DNA from 3 places in the Streptomyces sp. NPDC052396 genome. Region 1 is predicted to be linked to each of the others. Evidence: riboswitches for the same ligand, from Rfam matches in the RefSeq annotation. Region 1 holds a riboswitch; each other region holds the start of a gene.
The links. A riboswitch is a leader RNA that binds a small molecule or an ion and turns the genes downstream of it on or off. The one in region 1 is predicted to bind thiamine pyrophosphate.

Region 1 (7,695 bases):
CTCCCCGGAGCCGGCCAGCAATATCGTGCTCAGCCTGGTGGAGGATCTGGCGGTGGCGGCCCTGGTGGTCTTCGCCCTGTTCCACCCGGTGGCGGCGGCGGTCATCGCGGGCACCCTGCTGGGCCTGGGCATCGCCCTGGTGGTCTTCCTGTGGAAGCGGGTGCGCGCCTTCCTCGCCCGGCGGCGGCAGCGGCGCCGGGCCCCGGCTCCCGAAGGCGCGGTCGGCACCCCCCGTTAGAGTCGGCGGCATGACACGGATTGTGGTGATCGGCGCCGGAATGGGCGCCATGGCGACGGCCGCGCGACTGGCCGTCGCGGGCCACCGGGTGGCGGTGTACGAGCGCTCGACGGTGCCCGGCGGCGGCGTCGGCCGCCTGGCCAGGGACGGCTTCACCTTTGACACCGGCCCCGGCCTGCTCCATCTGCCCGCTGTCTACCGCGATTTGTTCATCAAGACCGGCAAGGAGTCGCTGGAGCAGAGCCTCGGCCTGCACCAGGTCGACCCGGCCGCGAGCCACCGCTTCGCGGACGGCACCTCGGTCAACCTGCCCAACGCCTCCCGGGCCGGGGTGGTCCAGGCACTGGACGCGGCGCTGACCCCCGGAGCAGGCGAGCGCTGGAGCGATCTGGTCAACCGGGCCCGGGACGCCTGGGACGCCACCCGGCGCCCACTGCTGGAGGAGCCACTGCCGGCCGATCCGGACCGGCGTGCCGCGCTTGGGCACGACCCCTATCCGGCCCTGCGCCGGCGCGGGCTGTTCCGCCGCTCCACGCCGGCCACGCTGGAGGCCGTCGCCCGGCGGGAATTGGCCGATCCCCGGCTGATCGCCCTGCTGGAGAGCCATGCCCTGGCCCACGGTCTCGATCCGCGCCGGGCACCCGCCGGCGCCGCCGTACTGCCGTATATGGAGCAGACTTTCGGCAGCTGGTACGCCCAGGGCGGCATCCGGGCCCTGGCCGAGGCCCTGTACGCCCGCTGCCTGGCCCGGAAGGCGGAGTTCCACTTCGGTGCCGAGGTGACCGGCCTGCTGGAGAAGGACGGCCGGGCCGCCGGGGTGCGGCTGGCCGATGGCACGGTGGCCGAGGCGGACGCGGTGGTCGCGGGCGTGGATCCGGCGGCGCTGCCGGCGCTGTCCGGGTTCGCGCAACGGGACGTGCCGCGCAGCCGGTTCAGTGTCTTCCTGGCCCTGCGCGGGGCCCGCCCGGCGGACACCCCACACCGCACCGTGATCCACACCCCCGACCGGGAGGCGGAGCTGGCGGCGGTCTTCGGCCCGGCGCCGCACGCCGGCCACCGGCCGACGGTGATCGCGCTGCGCCCGGACGACCCGTCCACCCGGCCCGATGCGGACCATGAGGCGCTGACGCTCACCGCCACCGTCGCCCCGCAGGGGGAGGTGGACTGGGCGGACGGTCCCACCCGCGAGGGCTTCGCGGACCGCATGGTCCAGGCGGCGGAGGTGGCTGTCCCCGGCCTGGCCGGGCGGGTGCTGTGGCGTGCGGTGCGCACCCCGCTGGAGGTGGAGGCCGCAACGGGCGCTCGGGGCGGCGGCGTTCCGGCTCCGGCCCTGGCGGGCGCCGACGGCGCCTTCCTCCACCCCGCCAACTCGGGCCGCCTGCCCGGCCTTTACCTGGCCGGCGGCTTCGCCCACCCCGGCGGCGGGCTGGCCCACGCGGGGATGTCGGGTGCGCTGGTGGCGGGCCTGATCGTGGAGGGTGCGGCCTTCCGCGGCTCGCAGTGACAGGGGGCGCCCCGTAAGGGGCGCGGGGAACTGCGCGATCAGCCACCGACGGCCCGCGCCCGAAGCACGACCCTAGTAGCGGTAGTGCTGCTGCTCGTCGTAACCGGGCCCCGGCTGCTGGGGATAAGGCGGCTGCTGGGGCGGCGCCGCCGCGTCCGTGTCCCGCTGCTGGGGCACCCAGACTCCACCGGGCGGGGTGTCCATGTCGTAGTGCTGCGGGGCGTAGACGTCGCCGGAATAGCCCGTCGTGCCGTACTGCTGGTGCGTGCCGTACTGCTGCTGGGGCTGCTGCGACTGCTGGGGCTGCGCATAGGCGTCGTAAGTCTCGTAGCCCTGCTGGCGGTTGCCGATATAGGGGTCGGAGTACGCGGCGTACTGCCCCTGCGCATAGTCGAATTGACCGTTCTGGCCGGTGTACTCGGCATTCTGCGGCATGCCCTGGAAGGCGTCATAGCCGCCGAAGACACTGGTCTCCTCCACCGCCGCGTACTCGGCGGTGGGCTGCTCCGGCACCCCGGTGAGACCGGACGGCACCCCCGGCACCCCGGCCGGCTGCTCCGGCGCGCCGTCCGCGGCCTGCTCCCCGGCGAGAGCCGCGGGGGCCGCCGGGGCCGCGGGGGCCGGGCTGTCGGTGGTGGCGCCGCGCTCCGCCCGGCCCCGCCGCCGTCCGGACCGTCCGCCCGACCGGCCGGCGGACCTGCCGCCGGCCCGGCCCTCGCCCGCGCCGCCCTCGTTCCCGGCGGCAGCGGGCCGGCGGAGCGCCCAGCCCGCGGCGAAGCCGCGCCGGAAGGAGAGCGTCACAAAGACCTGGCCGGCCGCGAAGCCGACCGCCCCGACCACGATCACCGGCACCGAGGCGGCCATCACACCGGCCACCACACCGAGGAAGCCCCCGAAGGCCAGCAGCCGCCAGCGCAGCCGGGCCTTGTACTGCAGCAGCACCTCGCTGAGCAGCCAGAGCGCGACGATGCCGAACGCGATGTAGAGGACCGTCCAGCCCATTAGCGCCCCTCTCGTTCGGCCGCCGTTCCCGGCCGGCCGTCAGGACCGCTGGTGCAGTCCCAGGTTCTCGTAGATTTCCAAGGTTGCCGTGGAGTGGTTCAGGGTAATGAAATGCAGCCCGGGAATCTCCTCGGCCATCAACCGTGCACACAGTTCGGTCGCGTACTCGATCCCGACCGAGCGTACAGCCGCCGGATCGTCCTGTACCGCCCGGATCCGCTCTGCCAGCCCCGAGGGGAAGGCGGCGTTGCTCAGCTGTGCGAATCGCTCGATCTGCTTCACATTGGTGACCGGCATGATTTCCGGAATGATCGGGGTGTCACACCCCGCCGCCGCGACCCGGTCACGCAGCCGCAGATAGTCCTCCGCGTGGAAGAACATCTGGGTGATCGCGAAGTCCGCGCCGGCCCGGCACTTGGCCACGAAGTGGCGGACGTCGGTCTCCCAGTCCGTGGAGCGCGGATGCATCTCCGGGAAGGCGGCCACGCCCACGCAGAAGTCCCCCGACTCCTTGATCAGGCGCACCAGTTCGGCGGCGTAGTGCAGGCCCCGGGGGTGTCGCACCCACTCGCCCAGCGGGTCGCCGGGCGGGTCCCCGCGCAGCGCGAGCATATTGCGGATGCCCACATCGGCGTACTGGCCGATGATGTTGCGCAGGTCGGCCACCGAGTGGTTGACCGCGGTCAGATGGGCCACCGGCGTAAGGGTGGTGTCGGTGGCGATGCGCTCCGTCGCCCGTACCGTGCCCTCGCGGGAGGAGCCGCCGGCGCCATAGGTCACGGAGACAAAGGTGGGGCCGACCGCCTCGATCCGCCGGATGGCGTTCCACAGGGTGCGTTCACCCCGTTCGGTCTTGGGGGCGGCGAACTCGAAGGAGTAGGAACGCTCGCCGGAAGCCAGCAGCTCACGAATAGTGCGCGCACGGTCAGTCCTGGTGGACGCGGTACCAAGGGCCATACCCGCCAAGTTAACCAGCGGTCCGGCGGCACCCCAACCCGTATCAGTGAAATGCCCTTTTTCACCGGGCGGTTCCCCACCCGGCCTCGAAGGTCAGTCGAGTTCCCGGACCCGCTTGGCCAGCCGGGCGGCCGCCGCGCCGGGGTCATCGGCCTCGGTGATGGCGCGCACCACCACGATCCGCCGGGCTCCGGCCTGGAGCACCTGGTCGAGATTGCCCTCGTCGATGCCGCCGATGGCGAACCAGGGACGGTCCGGGTTCCGGGACGCGGCGTGGCGCACCAGGGAGAGGCCGGGGGCGTACCGGCCGGGCTTGGTGGGGGTGGGCCAGCAGGGGCCGGTGCAGAAGTAGTCCACGCCCGGCTCGGCCAGGGCGGCGTCCACCTCCGCCTCGGCGTGGGTGGAGCGGCCTATCAGCACCTCCTCGCCCAGGATGGCGCGGGCCGCGGGCACCGGAAGGTCACCCTGGCCCAGGTGCAGCACCTGGGAACGGGCCGCATGCGCCACATCGGCGCGGTCGTTGACCGCCAGCAGCCTGCCATGGCGGCGGGCCGCCTCGGCGAACACGGCCAGCTGCTCCAGTTCCTCCCCGGCCTCCATGCCCTTGTCGCGGAGCTGGACGATGTCCACCCCGGCGGCCAGCACCGCGTCCAGGAACTCGGGCAGGTCGCCCTGACGCTTGCGGGCGTCGGTGCACAGATACAGCCGGGCGTCGGCGAGTCGCTCGCGCGCGGTCATGGACATCGGGTGGGACTCCCCCCGGTCGGCGGTGTACGGGCCCGGCCTTCCGGCCCGTACACCGCGCTGATCTCAGTTGCGGTACGGCGTTGCGGTGCGGCTCAGACGGCGAGCGCCTGGGCGCGGCGCTTCACCTCCGTGCCACGATTCTCGCGCAGCGCCTGCGCCGGGGTTCCGGGCAGGGTCTCATCAGCGGTGAAGAGCCACTCCAGCATCTCCTCATCGGTGAAGCCATCGTCCTTGAGAAGTGTCAGGGTCCCCGCGAGGCCCTTGACGACCTTGCCGTCCTTGATGAACTCGGCAGGCACTTGAAGCACATTGTTCTCGCCACGGCGCACGGCAATCAGCTGGCTCTCCTTCACCAGCTGGCGCACGCGCGTCACCTCGACATCCAGCATCTCCGCGATATCGGGGAGAGTGAGCCAGGCGGGAACAAGCCCTTCGATCTTTGCGTCAATCTCGGTCACGGGACAAGCCTGCCATCCGCCGCTGACAGCCGGTAGCCGGGTTGACCCGGGCGAGGCGCGGGGCACTCGCGCGGCCGCCGCGACCGGGGGCGCCCGGGACCGTCACCCGAGCACCGCGGCCTTCAGCGGCACCGAGGCGTCCGCGGCCCTGGACCGGTCCAGGGCGGCGCCCTGCTCGATCAGCTTGCGGCCCTGTGCCAGGTCACGCGGCCGGCCCACCGCCAGCAGCGCCACCAGCGCCCCCGACTTCAGCCAGCACACCGTCCAGGCGGCGCTGTCCGGGTCGCCGCGCCAGATCATCTCGTCGGCGGCCGCATGGTGCCCCGCGTACTGCACAAACCGGCCGAACTGCTCGGACCAGAAGTAGGGCACCGGGTCATAGACCGGCCCCTCCTCCGGGCCGAGCACAATGTTGGCGGCCACCGTGCGCGGCCCCTGCAGGGCGTTGTCCCAGTGGTGCACCAGCAGCCGCTCGCCATAGCGGGCGGAGGGGAAGGAGGCGCAGTCGCCGACCGCGTAGACATCCGGCAACGAGGTGCGCAGCCGCTCGTCGGCGCACACCGAGCGGTCCCCGGCCAGCTCGATGCCGGAGCCGGCCAGCCAGTCGGTGGCCGGGCGGGCGCCGATGCCCACCACCACCGCGTCCGCCTCGATCCGGCGGCCGTCGGCCAGCAGCACCGCGCCCTCCTGGACCGCCGCCACCTTGGCGCCGGTGAGCAGCCGCGCCCCGCTGTGCGCGTACCAGTCGGTCATATGGGCGGCGACCTCGGCGGGCACCGCGCCGGCCAGCACCCGGTCGGCGGCCTCCACCACGGTCACCTCACAGCCCGCCTCCCGGGCGGCGGTGGCGAACTCGGCGCCGATCCAGCCCGCGCCGACCGCCACCACGCTGCGCTGGGCGGCCAGCAGCGGCCGCAGCCGTTCCGCGTCGTCCACGGTGCGCAGCAGATGGACGCCGGGCACGCCCTCGCTGCCGGGCAGCTGGAGCGGCACCGCGCCGGTGGCGATGACCAGCACGTCATAGGGCACGCTGCCGCGCACCGTGTCCACCTGGTGCTCCTCGGCGCGCAGCGCGGTGACCTCCCGGTCGAGCTGCACCTCGATGCCCAGCGCCGTGAAGTCCACCTCGAAGGCGGAACCCTCCGCCTTGCCCAGCAGCACGGTCTTGGACAGCGGCGGCCGGTCGTACGGGGGGTGCGGCTCCGCGCCCAGCAGGGTGATCTCGCCGGTCCAGCCCTGTTCCCGCAGGGCCAGGGCGGTCTGCACGCCGGCCATGCCGGCGCCCACGATCACAACGCGCCCGCCACCGGTGGTGTTCGTCTGCTCACTCACCCGATCACCATAGGGCGACCGCCGAGGGCTTACCGAGCACCCGGTCGGGAGACCTCCGACACAACCCCCCCGCCGTATGCGCCCGTCCGCCGGGCCCCGCCGCCTTCCGGTGCTCTCCCGGCCCGTACTAGGGTGACCGCTGCACACGCACTCGCGGGAGCCCGGCGCACCGGGCTGAGAGGGAGGCTGGACGGCCTCCGACCGTACGAACCTGATCCGGGTCATGCCGGCGAAGGGAGGGGCTGGATGCCCATGCACGCGTCTCAACGGCCAAAGACCGGTGGCCCACCGGGGACCTGGGACGTCCTGGTGATCGGTGGCGGACTGATCGGGCTGGTCACCGCCTGGCGGGCGGCCCGGCGCGGGCTGCGCACCGCGCTCGCCGACCCCTCGCCGGGCGGTGGCGCCACCCGGGTGGCGGCCGGCATGCTCGCCCCGGTCACCGAACTGCACTACGGGGAGCAGGCGCTGCTCGCCCTCAACCTGGCCTCGGCGCGCCGCTATCCGGCGTTCACCGCCGAGTTGGAGGAGGCCAGCGGCCAGGACACCGGCTACCGGGCCTGCGGCACGCTGGCCGTGGCGCTGGACGCCGACGACCGGGCGTATCTGCGCGAACTGCACCAGCTCCAGTTGCGCTGCGGCCTGGACGCGCAGTGGCTGACCGGCCGTGAGTGCCGCCGGCTGGAGCCGATGCTGGCGCCCGGCGTACAGGGCGGCCTGCGGGTGGACGGCGACCACCAGACCGACCCCCGGCGGCTGGCCCTGGCCCTGCTGACGGCCTGTGAGCGGGCCGGGGTGGACATCCTGCGGCAGCGGGCGGTGGGCCTGCTGACCGCCGGGGACCGCGCCACCGGCGCCCTGCTCGAAGACGGCTCCCGGGTGACCGCCGGGCAGACGGTGCTGGCGGCGGGCAGCCACAGCGAGCGGCTGGCCGGGGTGCCGGCGGAGGTGCTGCCGCCGGTACGGCCGGTCAAGGGGCAGCTGCTGCGGCTGCGGGTGCCCGGCCCGTACCGCCCGTTCCTCTCCCGCACGGTACGGGCGGTGGTGCGCGGCGTGCCGGTCTACCTGGTGCCCCGGGAGAACGGCGAGCTGGTGGTGGGCGCCACCACCGAGGAGCTGGGCTTCGACACCACGGTCACCGCGGGCGGGGTCTACCAGCTGCTGCGCGACGCCCATGAACTGGTGCCCGGCATCACCGAGTTGCCGCTGGTGGAAACCTGCGCCGGGCTGCGTCCCGGCTCCCCCGACAACGGCCCGCTGCTCGGCCCCACCGCGCTGCCCGGCCTCCACCTGGCCACCGGCCACTACCGCAATGGCGTGCTGCTCACCCCGCTGACCGGGGAGGTGCTCGCCGACGTGCTGACCGGCGGCCGGGTGCCGGACGAGGCCCTGCCCTTCTCCCCCACCCGCTTCACCCCCGCACTCCAGGAGCAGTCCGCATGACCGCCACGACCGCC
Region 2 (7,695 bases), on a different contig from region 1:
GCGGGCAGGGTCACCTTGCGCCAGGCGGTGAACCGGCCGGCTCCCAGCACTCGGGCGGCTTCCTCCTGCCGGGGGTCGAGCTGGCCCCACAGGCCGCCGACGGTGCGCACCACCACGGCGTAGTTGAAGAAGACGTGCGCGAGCAGGATGGCCCAGACGGTGGTGTCCAGTCGTACGCCCCACAGCTGGTCCAGCAGCCCGCCGCGTCCCAGCACGGCCAGGAAGGCGGAGCCGGCGACCACGGTGGGCAGGACGAACGGCACCGTGACCACGGCACGCAGCAGCCGTTTGCCCGGGAACTCGAAGCGTGCGAAGACATAGGCGGCGGGAAGGGCCAGCGCCAGGGTGAGCGCGGTGGAGGCGGCCGCCTGCCAGGTGGTGAACCAGACGACGTGGACGGTGTGTGGGTCGCCGAGCACCTCGCCGATCCGGCCGAACTGCCAGCGGCCGTCGGTCTTGAGGCCACGGGAGACGATCGCCGCCACCGGATAGCCGAAGAAGAGGCCGAAGAACGCGAGCGGCAGGGCCATCAGGCCCAGCCGGACCGCCGTCCCGCGCCGGCCCCGTGCGGGGCCGGCCGTGACCTCTCCGGTGGTTGCCTCAGCCTCCCCGGTGGTCACTTCAGGACGAGCGAGGACCACGTCTTGACCCACTGGTCACGGTTCTTGGCGATCTTGTCCGGGGCCAGGGTGGCGGAGTCGGCAGGCTTGGCGCCGAACTTGGTGAACACCTCGGGCACCTTGGCGTCCTTGGTCACCGGGTTGACGAACATCTGCAGCGGCATGTCCTCCTGGAAGGTCCTGCTCAGCATGAAGTCGATCAGCGCCTGGCCGCCCTTGGTGTTCTTGGCACCCTTCAGCAGGCCGGCGAACTCGATCTGACGGAAGCAGGTGCCGGTGGCCACGCCGGTCGGCCCCTCCTTCGGCTGCTCCTTCATCCCGACCACCTCGGCGGGCGGGCTGGAGGCATAAGAGACCACCAGCGGCTTGTCCCCCTTGGCCTTCTTGCCGCCCGCGGAGCCGGAGAAGCGGTCGTTGTACGCCTGCTCCCAGCCGTCGACGACCTCCACCCCGTTGGACTTGAGCTTCTTCCAGTAGTCCTGCCAGCCGGTGTCGCCGTACTTGGCGATGGTGGCCAGCTGGAAGGCCAGCCCGGGGGACGAGGTGGCGGAGTTCTCGGTGACCAGCAGGTTCTTGTACTCGGGCTTGACCAGGTCGTCGAGGGTCTGCGGCGGGGCCAGCTTGTGGTCGGCGAAGTAGGCGCGGTCGTAGTTGACGCAGATGTCACCGGAGTCGATAGGGGTCACCCGGTGCTCGGCGGCGTCGGCCTGGAACTCCCCGGGGACCCGGTCCAGGCCCTTCGCCTGGTAGGGCGTAAAGATCCCGTTGTCCAGCGCCCGGGAGAGCAGGGTGTTGTCGACGCCGAAGAAGACGTCGCCCTGCGGGTGGTTCTTGGAGAGGATCGCCTGGTTGACGGCCTGCCCCGCGTCACCGCCCTTGATGACCTTGACGGTGTAGCCGGTCTCCTTGGTGAACTCCTTGAGCACCGAGTCGGAGGCGAGGAACGAGTCGTGCGAGACGAGGGTGACGGTCTTGCCGCCGTCCTGCTCGGCGGAGCTGCCGGAGCCGCCACAGGCGGCAAGCGCCGGAAGGCCGAGCGCGGCGACGGCGGCCGCGCCCAGGGCACGCCGGAGGCTGGTGTTCATGGTTGAGCTGACTCCCTACGCCGGTACTAACCGGATCAGGTCCGAGGGTCTGCGGCCGGGCCGCACTCTCAGCGCTGTGTGCGCTCCCCTGTCGGAGTGTTCATTTGTACGAAAGTGTGCGGAAGAACCGTATCAGTGCGGCTCAGCGCTCGGTCGCGGCCAGCTGTCCGCAGGCGCCGTCGATCTCCTGGCCACGGGTGTCCCGGACGGTCACCGGCACTCCATGCGCGGCGATGGCCTCGACAAAAGCCCGCTCGTCCTCGGGGCGGGAGGCCGTCCACTTCGACCCCGGGGTGGGGTTGAGCGGGATCAGGTTGACGTGCACCCTTCGGCCCTTGAGCAGCCGGCCCAGCAGATCACCGCGCCATGCCTGGTCGTTGATGTCCCGGATGAGGGCGTACTCGATGGAGATCCGGCGACCGGACTTCTCCGCGTACTCCCAGGCAGCGTCCAGCACCTCGCGGACCTTCCAGCGGGTGTTGACCGGGACCAGGGTGTCGCGCAGCTCGTCGTCCGGCGCGTGCAGGGAGACCGCCAGGCGGCACTTGAAGCCCTCGTCGGCGAAGCGGTGCATGGCGGGCACCAGGCCCACCGTGGAGACGGTGATGCCGCGCTGGGAGAGCCCCAGGCCGTCCGGCTCCGGGTCGGTCAGCCGTCGGATGGCGCCCACCACACGCTTGTAGTTGGCCAGCGGCTCGCCCATGCCCATGAAGACGATGTTGGACAGCCGCGCGGGGCCGCCCGGCACCTCGCCGTCGCGCAGCGCGCGCATGCCGTCGACGATCTGGTGGACGATCTCGGCGGTGGACAGGTTGCGGTCCAGGCCGGCCTGGCCGGTGGCGCAGAACGGGCAGTTCATGCCACAGCCGGCCTGCGAGCTGATGCACATGGTGACCCGGTCCGGGTAGCGCATCAGCACCGACTCGACCAGCTTGCCGTCGTGCAGCCGCCACAGGGTCTTGCGCGTGGTGTCGTCATCGCAGGAGATGTGCCGGACCACGGTCATCAGCTCGGGCAGCAGTTCCTCGGCGAGCTTGCCCCGGGCGGCTGCCGGGATGTCCGTCCAGGCCGCCGGGTCGTGCGCGTACCGGGCGAAGTAGTGCTGGGACAGCTGCTTGGCGCGGAACGGCTTCTCACCCATGGCGGCCACGGCCTCCCGGCGCTCGGCGGGCGAGAGATCGGCGAGGTGCCGCGGGGGCAGCTTGGCTCCACGGGGGGCGACGAAGGTGAGCTCACCGGGTGCGGGTGCCACGAGCGGGGACTCCTCAGATGCGACGAGAACGGGCCGTCCCCGCCGCGCGGGGCCGACGGCGGGACCGTGCCGCGGCGGGAGAACCGACACCGGCGCTCCCCCGGCACGGGGGCCGAAAAAGGGCGCGTCCGAAAGAACGCGCCCTCCCAGGGTAACCGGCTCCGCTCAGCTCGAGCCGACAAAGGCCACCAGCAGCAGCCAGACCACCGGGGCCGTAGGCAGCAGGGAGTCCAGCCGGTCCATGATGCCGCCGTGCCCGGGCAGCAGCTCGCCCATGTCCTTGATGCCCAGGTCACGCTTGATCATGGACTCGCCGAGATCGCCCAGCGTGGCGCTGACCGCCACCGCCAGGCCCAGCAGCAGGCCCTGCCACCACGCGCCGCCGTCGATCAGGAACTGCATGCACAGGGCGCCCGCCACCATGGCGAACAGCACCGCGCCCACCAGGCCCTCGCGGGTCTTGCCGGGGCTGATGCGCGGGGCCAGCTTGCGCTTGCCGAAGCGCCAGCCCACCGCGTACGCCCCGGTGTCGCTGACCACGGTGAGGATCAGGAAGGTCAGCACCCGCCAGGCCCCGTCCCCAGCGGCCAGCATCAGGGCCACGAAGGTGGCCAGGAAGGGCACATAGAACGCGGCGAAGATGCCCGCCGTGACGTCCTTGAGGTAGTCGTCCGGCGGCTCGGTCATCCGCCAGACCAGCACCGCCAGCGCGGTGAACGCCATGGCCACCCAGGCGCCCTCGGCCCCGTTCACATAGCCCGCGACGGTCATCGCGGCACCGCCGATGGCCAGCGGCACCAGCGGGGCCTTGATGGATTTCCGCTCGGCCAGCCGGGAGGTGAGCTCCCACAGCCCGACCACCACGGCGATCACGATCACGCCGAGGAAGACAGGCTTGTAGATGAACAACGAGGCGAGGATGACCACACCGAGGGCCAGCCCCACCCCTATCGCGGCACGCAGATCGCGGCCGGCGCTCTTCTTCCCCGCCTTGGGCGCGGCGGGCTTCTGCGGCCGGATGTCGGGCTCCTTCTCAGCGCGTCCCCCGTGGGACAGGGGACCGCCGGAAGATGCGGCCCCCTGGTCACGGTCGTCCTGGTCTCCGCCTGCGTCGGGCACGATGGGCATGGGCCGAGTCTGCGCCGCCTCGGCCGCCCCGTGCACAGGACCCGCCGAAACCGCGGGCCCCCGGTCCGTGGACCCCCAGTGGCCGGCGCGCGGCGGGGCTCCCCAGGATGCGTCGTTCATCAGACCTCGAGCAGCTCGGCTTCCTTGTGCTTGAGCAGCTCGTCCACCTGCGCCACATACTTCGCGGTGGTGTCGTCGAGCTCCTTCTCGGCGCGGCGCACGTCGTCCTCGCCGGACTCCTTGTCCTTGACGAGCTTGTCCAGGGCGTCCTTGGCCTTGCGGCGGACGGCCCGAATCGAAACCTTCGCGTCCTCGCCCTTGCCCCGGGCCACCTTGATGAACTCGCGGCGGCGCTCCTCGGTGAGTTCGGGGAACGTCACCCGGATGATGCTGCCGTCATTGCTCGGGTTGACGCCCAGATCCGAGTCGCGGATCGCCTGCTCGATGTTGCGCAGCGCGCTCTTGTCGAACGGGGTCACCACGGCCATGCGCGGCTCGGGAACCGAGAACGACGCCAGCTGGTTGATCGGCGTCAGCGCGCCGTAGTAGTCGGCCACGATCTTGTTGAACATGGCCGGGTGCGCACGCCCGGTGCGGATCGCCGCGAAGTCCTCCTTGGCGACCACAACGGCCTTCTCCATCTTCTCCTCGGCCTCGAGGAGGATCTCTTCGATCACCACTTGCTCCTGGTGTTATCAGTAAGCAGAGCCTCGCCCCTGCGCGCGTCTTCTCCTGCACGGTGTCCGACCGGCAGGCAGGTTGTCCATCCCCGTGCCGTGGTCTTGTCACGGCCCGGAGTTGCCGTCCCCGCGCAGCGGCGGGGGGCCATGGACGGTGTTGCGGGCGTCTCAGTCCCGCGAGTCCTGGTCGCTCACGAGCGTGCCGATCTTCTCACCCTTGACCGCACGGGCGATGTTGCCCTCGGCCAGCAGCTCGAAGACCAGGATCGGCAGCTTGTTGTCCATGCACAGGCTGATGGCGGTGGCGTCGGCGACCTTCAGGCCGCGGGCGAGCACCTCGCCGTACTCCAGGGCGTCGAACTTCACCGCGTTGGGGTTCTTCTTCGGGTCCGAGTCATAGACCCCGTCGACGCCGTTCTTGCCCATCAGGATGGCCTCGGCGTGGATCTCCAGGGCCCGCTGGGCGGCGGTGGTGTCGGTGGAGAAGTAGGGCATGCCCATGCCCGCACCGAAGATCACCACGCGGCCCTTCTCCAGGTGACGCACGGCGCGCAGCGGGATGAAGGGCTCCGCGACCTGCCCCATGGTGATGCCGGTCTGCACCCGGGTCTCCACGCCCTCCTTCACCAGGAAGTCCTGCAGGGCGAGGCTGTTCATCACGGTGCCCAGCATGCCCATGTAGTCGGAGCGGGCGCGGTCCATGCCGCGCTGCTGCAGCTCGGCACCGCGGAAGAAGTTGCCGCCGCCGATCACCACGGCGATCTCGTAGCCCTCACGGACCACGGCCGCGATCTCACGGGCGATGGCGTGCACGACATCGGGGTCGACACCGAGCCCTCCGCCTCCGGCGAAGGCCTCGCCCGACAGTTTCAGCAGGAACCGGCGGGGTTTGCCGTTCCCGGCGCTCTTGTCGTCGGCGGCCGTGTGGGCGTCCGCACCCTGATTCATTGGAACTCTCCTCGTGCACATACGAAGAAGGCCATTGCCGGTGGGTCCTCACGGTTCCCTCTGCGGCAATGGCCTCCTCGTCACATCAGCGGCCGGCCGGTGGACGGTCGGCTGCATACGACCCTAGCGGGTCGCAGGTCATTCGCTGCCCTGCTGGGCGGCTCAGGCGCCGACGCGGATGCGGGCGAAGCGCTTCAGCGTGACACCGGCCTCGTCCAGGATCTTCTGGACGGTCTTCTTGTTGTCCTTGGCGAAGGCCTGGTCCAGCAGGACCTGCTCCTTGAAGAAGCCGGTGACGCGACCCTCGACGATCTTCGGCAGGGCGGCCTCGGGCTTGCCCTCCTCGCGCGCGGTGGCCTCGGCGACACGGCGCTCGTTGTCCACGACCTCGGCCGGGATGGCGTCGCGGGAGAGGAACTTCGGCGCGAAGGCGGCGATGTGCTGCGCGATGTCCTTGGCGACCTCGGCGTTCTCCTGGTCCAGCTCGACCAGCACGCCGACCTGCGGGGGCAGGTCCGCGGCGGTGCGGTGCATGTACGCGGAGACGTAGCCGTCGGCGAAGGCGGCGAAGCGGTCCACGGCGATCTTCTCGCCGAGGGTGGCGTTGGCCTCGTCCACGAACGCCTGGACGGTCTTGCCGGGCTCGATCTCGGAGGCCATCAGGGCCTCGATGTCGGCCGGCTTGGTCTTGGCGACGTGCGCGGCGAGGGCGTCGGCGACCGCGAGGAACTTCTCGCCCTTGGCGACGAAGTCGGTCTCGCACTTCAGCTCGACGATCACACCGGAGGCGTTGTCGGCGGCGATGCTGGAGACGACGGCACCGTTCTCGGTGGTGCGGCTCTCGCGCTTGGCCACGCCCTTCAGGCCCTTGACGCGGACGATCTCGACGGCCTTCTCGAGGTTGCCCTCGGCCTCGTCGAGCGCCTTCTTGCAGTCCATCATGCCGGCGCCGGTGAGCTCACGGAGCTTCTTGACGTCAGCGGCGGTGAAGTTCGCCATCCTTCAAATCCTTCTCGTGCACTGCGCCCTGCCGTGCCACTCGGCACCCGGCAGGGCTGGTCCGTCTTGAGGTCACCACGACGGCCGTCTCCCGTCCACCGGACGGGATCCGGCCGTGGATCCACCAGGCGACGGCGGGGCTCACCCCGCCGTCGCTACTGGCGAGGTCAGGCCTGCTCGCCCTCGGCGGCCGGCTTCTCGGCCTCGGCGGGGGCGTCGGCCTTCTTCTCGCCCTCGAGCAGGTCGCGCTCCCACTCGGCCAGCGGCTCGCCGGCCTTCTCACCCGGCTTCTGGTCGCCGGTGGCGGCGCCGGAGCGGGCGATGAGGCCCTCGGCGACGGCGTCGGCGATCACGCGGGTGAGCAGGGTGACGGAGCGGATCGCGTCGTCGTTGCCCGGGATCTTGTAGTCGACCTCGTCCGGGTCACAGTTGGTGTCGAGGATCGCGACGACCGGGATGCGCAGCTTGCGCGCCTCACCGACGGCGATGTGCTCCTTCTTGGTGTCCACGACCCAGATGGCGCTGGGCACCTTCTGCATCTCGCGGATACCGCCGAGGGTCTTCTCCAGCTTGGCCTTCTCGCGGGAGAGGACCAGGAGCTCCTTCTTGGTGAGGCCGGAGGCGGCCACATCCTCGAAGTCGATGAGCTCGAGCTCCTTCAGGCGCTGCAGGCGCTTGTAGACGGTCGAGAAGTTGGTGAGCATGCCGCCCAGCCAGCGCTGGTTGACGTAGGGCATGCCTACCCGGGTCGCCTGCTCGGCGATGGCCTCCTGGGCCTGCTTCTTCGTACCGACGAACATGATGGAGCCGCCGTGCGCGACGGTCTCCTTGACGAACTCGTAGGCGCGGTCGATGTACGACAGCGACTGGAGCAGGTCGATGATGTAGATGCCGTTGCGCTCGGTGAAGATGAAACGCTTCATCTTCGGGTTCCAACGACGGGTCTGGTGACCGAAGTGGACGCCGCTCTCCAGCAGCTCCCG
Region 3 (7,695 bases), on a different contig from region 1:
TCAGCGCCCCGCGCGGCCCCGCCACCACCTGACCACCACCCGGCCACCCCCAATGTCGCCGCACGCCCCTTCCCCGCGCCCTTCGAGCCCCCTCCCGCACCACTCCGTCCCGCTCCGGTCCGCTCCGGTCTCCGGCGTCAACACGGCCGGCCCCGGGTACAGCAAAGCGAGCAGTTCGGCCGGGGGCCGTGACGGCATGACCCGCCACCTCGTTGACCGCCGCGAATGACGCAATTGGGGAGAAATGACCGTCGAACCTCGGTCCGCTCCCCGATTGACGGACCCTGGTGCGTCACAAGCCGCGACGGTCATTCCTATGATGGGCGAACGACACCACGGGCCGCCGGCGACCAGGCAGGGTCCACAAGGTGCACTGCGGCGCGACGGTGGAGGGGTCGATGGCTCAGGGGGCCGAACAGGAACCAGCGGCAAGGGTGGCGGAGGCGGCTACGCCCTACCCCGGGTACGCCGTACCTCCCGTCGCCTCCCCGTACGCCGCCGAGGCCGCCAATCCGTACACCGTCGAATACGCCCGTCCCGTCGCGCACCCGGAATTCCCCGCCATGGATCACCCGACCGTGCCCGCCGAGGGCACCGCCCACCTCGCCGCTTACACCCCGACCGCCCGCGATCTCCCGGTGATCGCCCAGGCCGTCCCCCAGGATGTGCCCACGGTGGAGCTGACCCCGGTGAGCACCCCGCAGACCCAGCCGCTGCCGCCCGGCCCCGGCCCGCTCTTTGTGGTGGGCGACGTCCACGGCTACCTCGATGAACTGCATGAGGCGCTGGCCGCCCAGGGGCTGATCGACGACCAGGGCCACTGGGCCGCGGGCAATGCCCGGCTGTGGTTCCTGGGCGACTTCACCGACCGCGGCCCGGACGGCGTGGGCGTGATCGACCTGGTGATGCGGCTGTCCGCGGAGGCCGCGGCGGCCGGCGGCTACTGCAAGGCTCTGATGGGCAATCACGAACTGCTGCTCATCGGCGCCAAGCGGTTCGCCGACACACCGGTCAACTCCGGCGCCGGCACCGCCTCCTTCCAGGCGGCCTGGCTGCTCAACGGCGGCCAGCGCACCGACATGGAGCGCCTGGAGGACCACCACCTGCAGTGGATGTCCCGGCTGGACGCCATGGCGGAGGAGGACGGGCACCTGCTGGTGCACTCCGACACCACGGCCTACCTGGACTACGGCGACTCCATCGAGGAGGTCAACGACGCGATCACCGTTGCCCTGCAGCGCAATGACCCGGACGAAGTCTGGGATCTGTTCCGCAAGTTCACCAAGCGGTTCGCCTTCCGGGACGAGTCCGGCAGCCAGGCCGCCCGCGAACTCCTGGACACCTATGGCGGCAGCCGGGTGGTGCACGGCCACAGCCCCATCCCCTATCTGCTGGGCGAGGTCGGCGCCGAGGACGAGGACGGCGAGGAGGGCGCGCCGGTGGTCAGCGGTCCGCATCTGTACGCGGACGGGCTGGCGCTGGCGATGGACGGCGGGGTCACCATGGCCGGAAAACTGCTGGTCGTGCAACTTCCCCTGGCCGGCTGAGGATTCACGCCGGGTAACGACGGGCAAGTACGGAGTTCCACCGGCATGGGCTAATTCGCAAAACGCACTGTCACCCCATGCCGGTGCGGCTCTACCATCGGCTTATCCGTAGCAGGCTCTCCTCCGTTTCCGCCCACCGTCCGGTACCAGCCGGCTACTAGGCCCTACGGAGCATCGGGGGATGCACATGAACAGCGCTCCGCATCTGCTGGCCGAGGACCGCCCGGAGTTCGAGCGGGCCCTGGACCAGGCGTTGCGTTCAGCGGACCGAGACCCGGAAATCAGCGCACTGATCGCCGCCGTGGGACAGCGGCTCAACACCGAACAACTGCGCACCATGGCGCTGGGCGCCATGGCCGCCATCTCGGCGTGCGCGATGGCGGAATACCGCACCTATGTCAGAGCGCGTGAGGAACAGCGCAGCCACAGCACGGCCGTTCAGCCCCAGCCCGTCGTCGCCGGCGGGTCCGCCCGGGGCGCGGACGGCGAACGGACGTCCGGCACCGCCGACTCCCCGGCGGCCGCCGCCGAGGGTGCGGGCGCCGGTGCGGTGCTCGCCGTACTGGCCCCGGTGCTGGCGGGGATCGCCGCGCTCCTCTTCCTGGTCATCGGGTATGTGCTGCGGCTGACCGCGGCCCATGACTCGGTGGGCGGCCCCATGGTCACCGTGGGCTGGTGGTTCGCCGGCCTGACCGCCGCCAGCGCGCTGGTCGCCATGGCCGCGCTGCTGATCACCGCGCTGCGCAATGGCAGCGGTGCGGGTCCGGGCGCGGGCGCGGAGGGCCGTGGCCACCATCGGCCGACCGAGGTCGATCTGGCCCGGGATGCCTGGCGCGAGGCCCTGCTGGAGCGCGGCATCCTGCCGTTCCTCCGGGAGGCCCTGGCGAACGCCCCGTCCTCGAACGGCGGTTCCCACGTCCCGCGACCGCGCGAGAGCAATGGGCGTACGCCGCACCTGGGTTACTCGCGGCCCGGTTTCACCAGCCCGGATTTCGGGGGCGGGTCGTCGTCTTCGGAGGAACGGCGGGAGTGAGGGGCCCGCTTCTCCATTCGAGCACCTTGCTCGCACAGCGGAAGTCGATCGATCCGCCCCGATTGAGGGAACTTCCGTTTATACGGCGGTAGTCGGGGTTTCTGCCTGCTTACGGTCCGGTGTGGAGGTGATGCTCACCATGAGCACGAGACAATCCCCACCGGACCGGACGGCGGGCAGGCAAGAGGCCATTGACGTCGGTGACTTCGTGTATGCGGCGACGGGGGCGCGGATTCGACGGATCACTCTGCCGAACGGAGAGCACTGGTTCCCTGCGGTGGATGTGTGCAAGGAACTGGGCTACACAACCACACGCAAGGCCCTGCTCGATCATGTCCCAGAGGAGCGCCGAGAGTTTCTCGAGACAGTGACTGGAAGTCACTCTCTCAGCGTTCCCGCAGGCAGGGAGTGGCGCCGAGACTTGCAGATGGTCGACTTGCAGGGTCTCATCCTGCTCGTCAACGGGTCCACCAAGCCCTCGTGCCAGCCCTTCAAGCAGTGGGTGGCAAAGGTCATCCGCATGGTTCAACAAGACGGCTCGTACTCCCTGGACAGGGCCGAAGCACAACCGTCGGCGGCCACGACATATACCGTGCCGGTGGAGATTGCCGAGGCGATCGTAAGGCTGGAAGAGAGCAACCTCCGGCTGGCCGAAGAGCTTTCGGCCGCGCAACGGGAGACCGGGCGGTCCCAGCGCGAAGTGGTCGAGGGCATCCGGGAACTCAGCACCGTGCAACAGGGCACCAATGACGCCCTGATGCGATTCATGTCCGAACTGTCTTCACAGTTCGACCGGCTGGCCGACCGCATGAGCGAGATCGTCGACCGTCCGCCGTCGGCCCGGGAACGGGCCCCCGCCCGTCCCCGGGTAACGGCCGAGTCCGTGATCAACGGCTGGCGGGACCGCAATCTGGCGGTCACCAATGACATCTGGGCGGTGGCCGCCTACATCCTCCCGGCACTCATCGAATCCGGCGAGTGCGCCCACCGGTTGGACGCCATCGCGGTGCGCACCGGGCTCACCGTCTCACGCGTCCATGACGCGCTGCGCATGATGCTGAAGCGCGGTTGCATCCGGCAGACCGGGACGCTGGGCGACGGTACGCCCGTCTACGCGCTCAAGTAGACGGGCGAAAGCGGGGCCCGAAGTCGCAACCGAAACTTGCGGCTTCGGGCCCGCTCGGACTGTACCGGGTGACGCTCTCCCTACCAGGGCGAACGCCGAGACCGTACCGTCCAGTGACGGTCTCGGGATACGCATGCTGCGGAACTTCAGCAGTCAGTCCGCCAGTGGCAGGTAGACCCGGTTGCCCTGGGCCGCGAACTCCTCGGACTTGGCGGCCATGCCCGCCAGGGCCTCGGCGTCGTAGCCGTTCGCGACGGCCGTCGAGCCGTCCCCGTGCTCATCGCGGATCTGCTGACTGATCTTCATCGAGCAGAACTTGGGCCCGCACATCGAGCAGAAGTGCGCGGTCTTCGCCGGCTCCGCCGGCAGGGTCTCGTCGTGGAAGGCGCGGGCCGTGTCGGGGTCCAGGGCCAGGTTGAACTGGTCCTCCCAGCGGAACTCGAACCGGGCGTCGGAGAGGGCGTCGTCCCAGACCTGGGCGTCGGGGTGGCCCTTGGCCAGGTCGGCCGCATGGGCGGCGATCTTGTAGGTGATCACACCGGTCTTGACGTCATCCCGGTCCGGCAGGCCCAGGTGCTCCTTGGGCGTGACGTAGCAGAGCATCGCCGTGCCCCACCAGGCGATCATCGCGGCGCCGATGCCCGAGGTGATGTGGTCGTAGGCGGGCGCCACATCGGTGGTCAGCGGGCCGAGGGTGTAGAACGGCGCCTCCTCGCAGATCTCCTGCTGGAGGTCGATGTTCTCCTTGATCTTGTGCATCGGGACATGGCCCGGGCCCTCGATCATGGTCTGCACATGGTGCCGCTTGGCGATGGAGTTGAGCTCGCCGAGGGTCTTCAGCTCGGCGAACTGCGCCTCGTCGTTGGCGTCCGCGATGGAGCCGGGGCGCAGGCCGTCGCCCAGCGAGAAGGTGACGTCGTAGGCGGCGAGGATCTCGCAGAGTTCCTCGAAGTTCTCGTAGAGGAAGGACTCCTTGTGGTGGGCCAGGCACCAGGCCGCCATGATGGAGCCACCGCGCGAGACGATGCCGGTCTTGCGGCGGGCGGTGAGCGGGACATAGCGCAGCAGCACGCCCGCGTGGACGGTCATATAGTCCACGCCCTGCTCGGCCTGCTCGATGACGGTGTCCTTGTAGATCTCCCAGGTCAGGTCCTCGGCCTTGCCGTCGACCTTCTCCAGTGCCTGGTAGAGCGGCACGGTGCCGATGGGGACAGGGGAGTTGCGCAGCACCCACTCGCGGGTGGTGTGGATATTGCGGCCGGTGGAGAGGTCCATCACCGTGTCGGCGCCCCAGCGGGTGGCCCAGGTCATCTTCTCCACCTCCTCCTCGATGGAGGAAGTGACCGCCGAGTTGCCGATGTTGGCGTTGACCTTCACCAGGAACTTCTTGCCGATGATCATCGGCTCGATCTCGGGGTGGTTGACGTTGGCCGGCAGCACGGCCCGGCCCGCGGCGATCTCCTCGCGGACGACCTCCGGCGAGACGTTCTCGCGCAGCGCCACATATTCCATCTCGGCGGTGATCTCGCCGCGCCGGGCGTAGGCGAGCTGGGTCACCGCGGCGCCGTCCCGGCCGCGGCGCGGCTGGCGGGGGCGGCCGGGGAAGACCGCGTCCAGATTGCGCAGTCCGCCGCGCGGCGAGGTGTGCTTGATGCCGTCGTCCTCGGGGCGGACGGGGCGTCCGGAGTACTCCTCGGTGTCGCCCCGGGCGATGATCCAGTTCTCGCGGAGCGGGGTCAGCCCGCGCCGTACATCGGTCTCCACGGCGGGGTCGGTGTAGGGGCCGGAGGTGTCGTACAGCCGGACGTCCTGTCCATTGCTGAGGTGCACCCGGCGCACCGGGACCCTGAGGTCCGGCCGTGAGCCGGTGAGGTAGTCCTTGTGCCAGCCGATCCGCTCGGCGGAACCGCTGGTCTGGGTGGACGTGGTGGCAGACGTGTGCGCGTCCTGCGTGGCCATAAGACCGTAACTCCCTACGCCGGCATTACCCGGTAACAGGTTCGGCGGTCGACGCAGCGGCTTCCGTACGAGTTCTTCGGTACGGAGGTCAGCGCCCTCTCAGCCCGGTGCTCCGAGCTCCCGCGATTGCAAAGGTGGCACAACGCTAGCGCCTTCCCCGGCGACACGGCCAGTGGGCCTTGGCATGATGCGGCGGTGACCAGCACCGACCCCGTGCCTCGCGCGCCCCAGCCACCGGCGCACGCTCCCGCGCACGCCCACGACCGCTCCCCCGGGCACGCCCATGGCCATGCCCATGGCCACTCCCATGCGCATGCGCATGGCCCGGCCGCCCCGGTCTCCACGCATCTGCGCAAGGTGATCGCCGCGGTGCTGATCCCCTTCGCGGTCGCGGTGGTGACGGGGCTGGTGGTGCTGTGGCCGGGGGGCGCGCCGCCGCATCAGCACTCCGGGGTGGGCCTGGACCAGCAGACGCGCGCGGGGCGCGTGGTGAGCGTGCAGCGCGCCGACTGCGCCGCGCTGGGCGCCCAGCCCGCCGCGCCCCCGCCGTCGGGTCCGGGACAGAACGGGCAGAACGCACCGGTCCAGGGGCCCTGCGAGAAGACCACCGTGGAGGTGGCCTCGGGGCCGGATCAGGGGCGCACCTTCACCGAGATCGTGCAGCCGAGTGCCTCCCGGCACTACACCACCGGGCAGAAGGTGGTGCTGGCCTACGCCCCCAAGGCCCCGGAGAACCTTCGCTATTCGGTGATGGATGTGGACCGCAAGCTGCCCATGGGCCTGCTGGCCGGGGTGTTCGCGCTGGCGGTGGTGGCCATCGGCCGGCTGCGCGGGGTGTTCGCCCTGGTGGCGCTGGTGCTCAGCTTCGGGCTGCTGACGATGTTCATCCTGCCGGCCATCCTGCAGGGTTCGGATCCGCTGCTGGTGGCGGTGATCGGCGGCAGCGCCATCATGCTGATGGCGCTCTATATGTGCCATGGCCTCAACGCCCGTACCTCGGTGGCGGTGCTGGGCACGCTGAGCTCGCTGATGGTGATCGGGCTGCTGGGTTCGCTGTTTATCGGCTGGGCGCATCTGACCGGGGACACCGATGACCAGACCGGTCTGGTGCACACCCTCTATCCGCATATCGAGATCCGGGGACTGCTGCTGGCGGGGATCATCATCGGGTCGCTGGGGGTGCTGGACGATGTGACGGTGACCCAGACCTCCGCGGTGTGGGAGCTGAAGGAGGCGGATCCGTCCGCGAGTTGGCGCAAACTGTACGGTTCCGCGATGCGCATCGGGCGCGATCACATCGCCTCGGTGGTCAACACTCTGGTGATGGCCTACGCGGGGGCCTCGTTGCCGCTGCTGCTGCTGTTCTCGATCGCGGACAGCGGGGTGAGCACGGTGGCGACCAGCGAGGTGGTGGCGGAGGAAATTGTCCGCACCCTGGTCGGCAGCATCGGGCTGGTGCTGTCGGTGCCGGTGACCACCGCGCTGGCGGCGCTGGTTGTCAGTGCCGATCGCCACACTGTGAGTACCGGGCGGCATCCCGGGGCAAGGGGCAGGGCAAGAGCCAGGGGCGGGCGCCGGCGACGAGCCGGCTGACCGCCGCTGAGGTCGGGGAACGGGGGATCACCGGTGATCGGTGAACTGGGCAGAGTCACCGGGACGGTGGGTCCCGGGCTGGTGGGCGAGGTGATCGTCCGGGTGCGGGGCGGCGCGGAGGCGTTCCTGGCGTATCCGGCGGAGCCCGGCGCCCGCCTGGAGCGGGGCACGGTGGTGATGGTCGTGGAGTACCAGCCGCCGCGCACGGTCTATGTGACCGCCGCCTACGACGGCGGATGACCGGCCCACGACGGCGGTCAGGGCCGGCCGCGGTGGCGGCCGGCCGGCCCATGCCCCGTTGGCCCGGCGGCAATTGATCAACACCAAGCCCTGGGCAAACGGCGCCAAGGGCGTCAAGGGCGTATGGCAGAGGGGGGTTCAACCGTGTTCATCGGAGTCATCGCGGGGGTCGTGGTCGTCGCGGCCGCGGTGCTGAT

Region 2: linked by a shared signal. The riboswitch ahead of ACIHFE_RS07955 (thiamine ABC transporter substrate binding subunit) and the one ahead of thiO (glycine oxidase ThiO) in region 1 are both predicted to bind thiamine pyrophosphate.
Region 3: linked by a shared signal. The riboswitch ahead of thiC (phosphomethylpyrimidine synthase ThiC) and the one ahead of thiO (glycine oxidase ThiO) in region 1 are both predicted to bind thiamine pyrophosphate.

Annotation. Positions count from the first base shown of each region.
Region 1 is NZ_JBIUAW010000001.1:706,041-713,735, reverse strand. Features, by position in the region: gene ACIHFE_RS03535 (DUF4126 domain-containing protein) at 1-238, shown strand, start outside; gene ACIHFE_RS03530 (phytoene desaturase family protein) at 249-1,742, shown strand; gene ACIHFE_RS03525 (hypothetical protein) at 1,815-2,744, opposite strand; gene metF (methylenetetrahydrofolate reductase [NAD(P)H]) at 2,784-3,701, opposite strand; gene thiE (thiamine phosphate synthase) at 3,795-4,445, opposite strand; gene ACIHFE_RS03510 (Rv2175c family DNA-binding protein) at 4,541-4,906, opposite strand; gene ACIHFE_RS03505 (NAD(P)/FAD-dependent oxidoreductase) at 5,009-6,238, opposite strand; TPP riboswitch at 6,382-6,493, shown strand; gene thiO (glycine oxidase ThiO) at 6,491-7,681, shown strand; gene thiS (sulfur carrier protein ThiS) at 7,678-7,695, shown strand, end outside.
Region 2 is NZ_JBIUAW010000002.1:622,367-630,061, reverse strand. Features, by position in the region: gene ACIHFE_RS07960 (ABC transporter permease) at 1-641, opposite strand, end outside; gene ACIHFE_RS07955 (thiamine ABC transporter substrate binding subunit) at 617-1,705, opposite strand; TPP riboswitch at 1,701-1,805, opposite strand; gene rlmN (23S rRNA (adenine(2503)-C(2))-methyltransferase RlmN) at 1,848-2,957, opposite strand; gene ACIHFE_RS07945 (phosphatidate cytidylyltransferase) at 3,123-4,205, opposite strand; gene frr (ribosome recycling factor) at 4,205-4,762, opposite strand; gene pyrH (UMP kinase) at 4,934-5,713, opposite strand; gene tsf (translation elongation factor Ts) at 5,876-6,712, opposite strand; gene rpsB (30S ribosomal protein S2) at 6,880-7,695, opposite strand, start outside.
Region 3 is NZ_JBIUAW010000005.1:230,674-238,368, forward strand. Features, by position in the region: gene ACIHFE_RS14950 (LacI family DNA-binding transcriptional regulator) at 1-32, shown strand, start outside; gene ACIHFE_RS14955 (metallophosphoesterase) at 399-1,547, shown strand; gene ACIHFE_RS14960 (hypothetical protein) at 1,729-2,580, shown strand; gene ACIHFE_RS14965 (Bro-N domain-containing protein) at 2,711-3,706, shown strand; gene thiC (phosphomethylpyrimidine synthase ThiC) at 3,860-5,665, opposite strand; TPP riboswitch at 5,660-5,799, opposite strand; gene ACIHFE_RS14975 (YibE/F family protein) at 5,861-7,258, shown strand; gene ACIHFE_RS14980 (hypothetical protein) at 7,292-7,498, shown strand; gene ACIHFE_RS14985 (SPFH domain-containing protein) at 7,643-7,695, shown strand, end outside.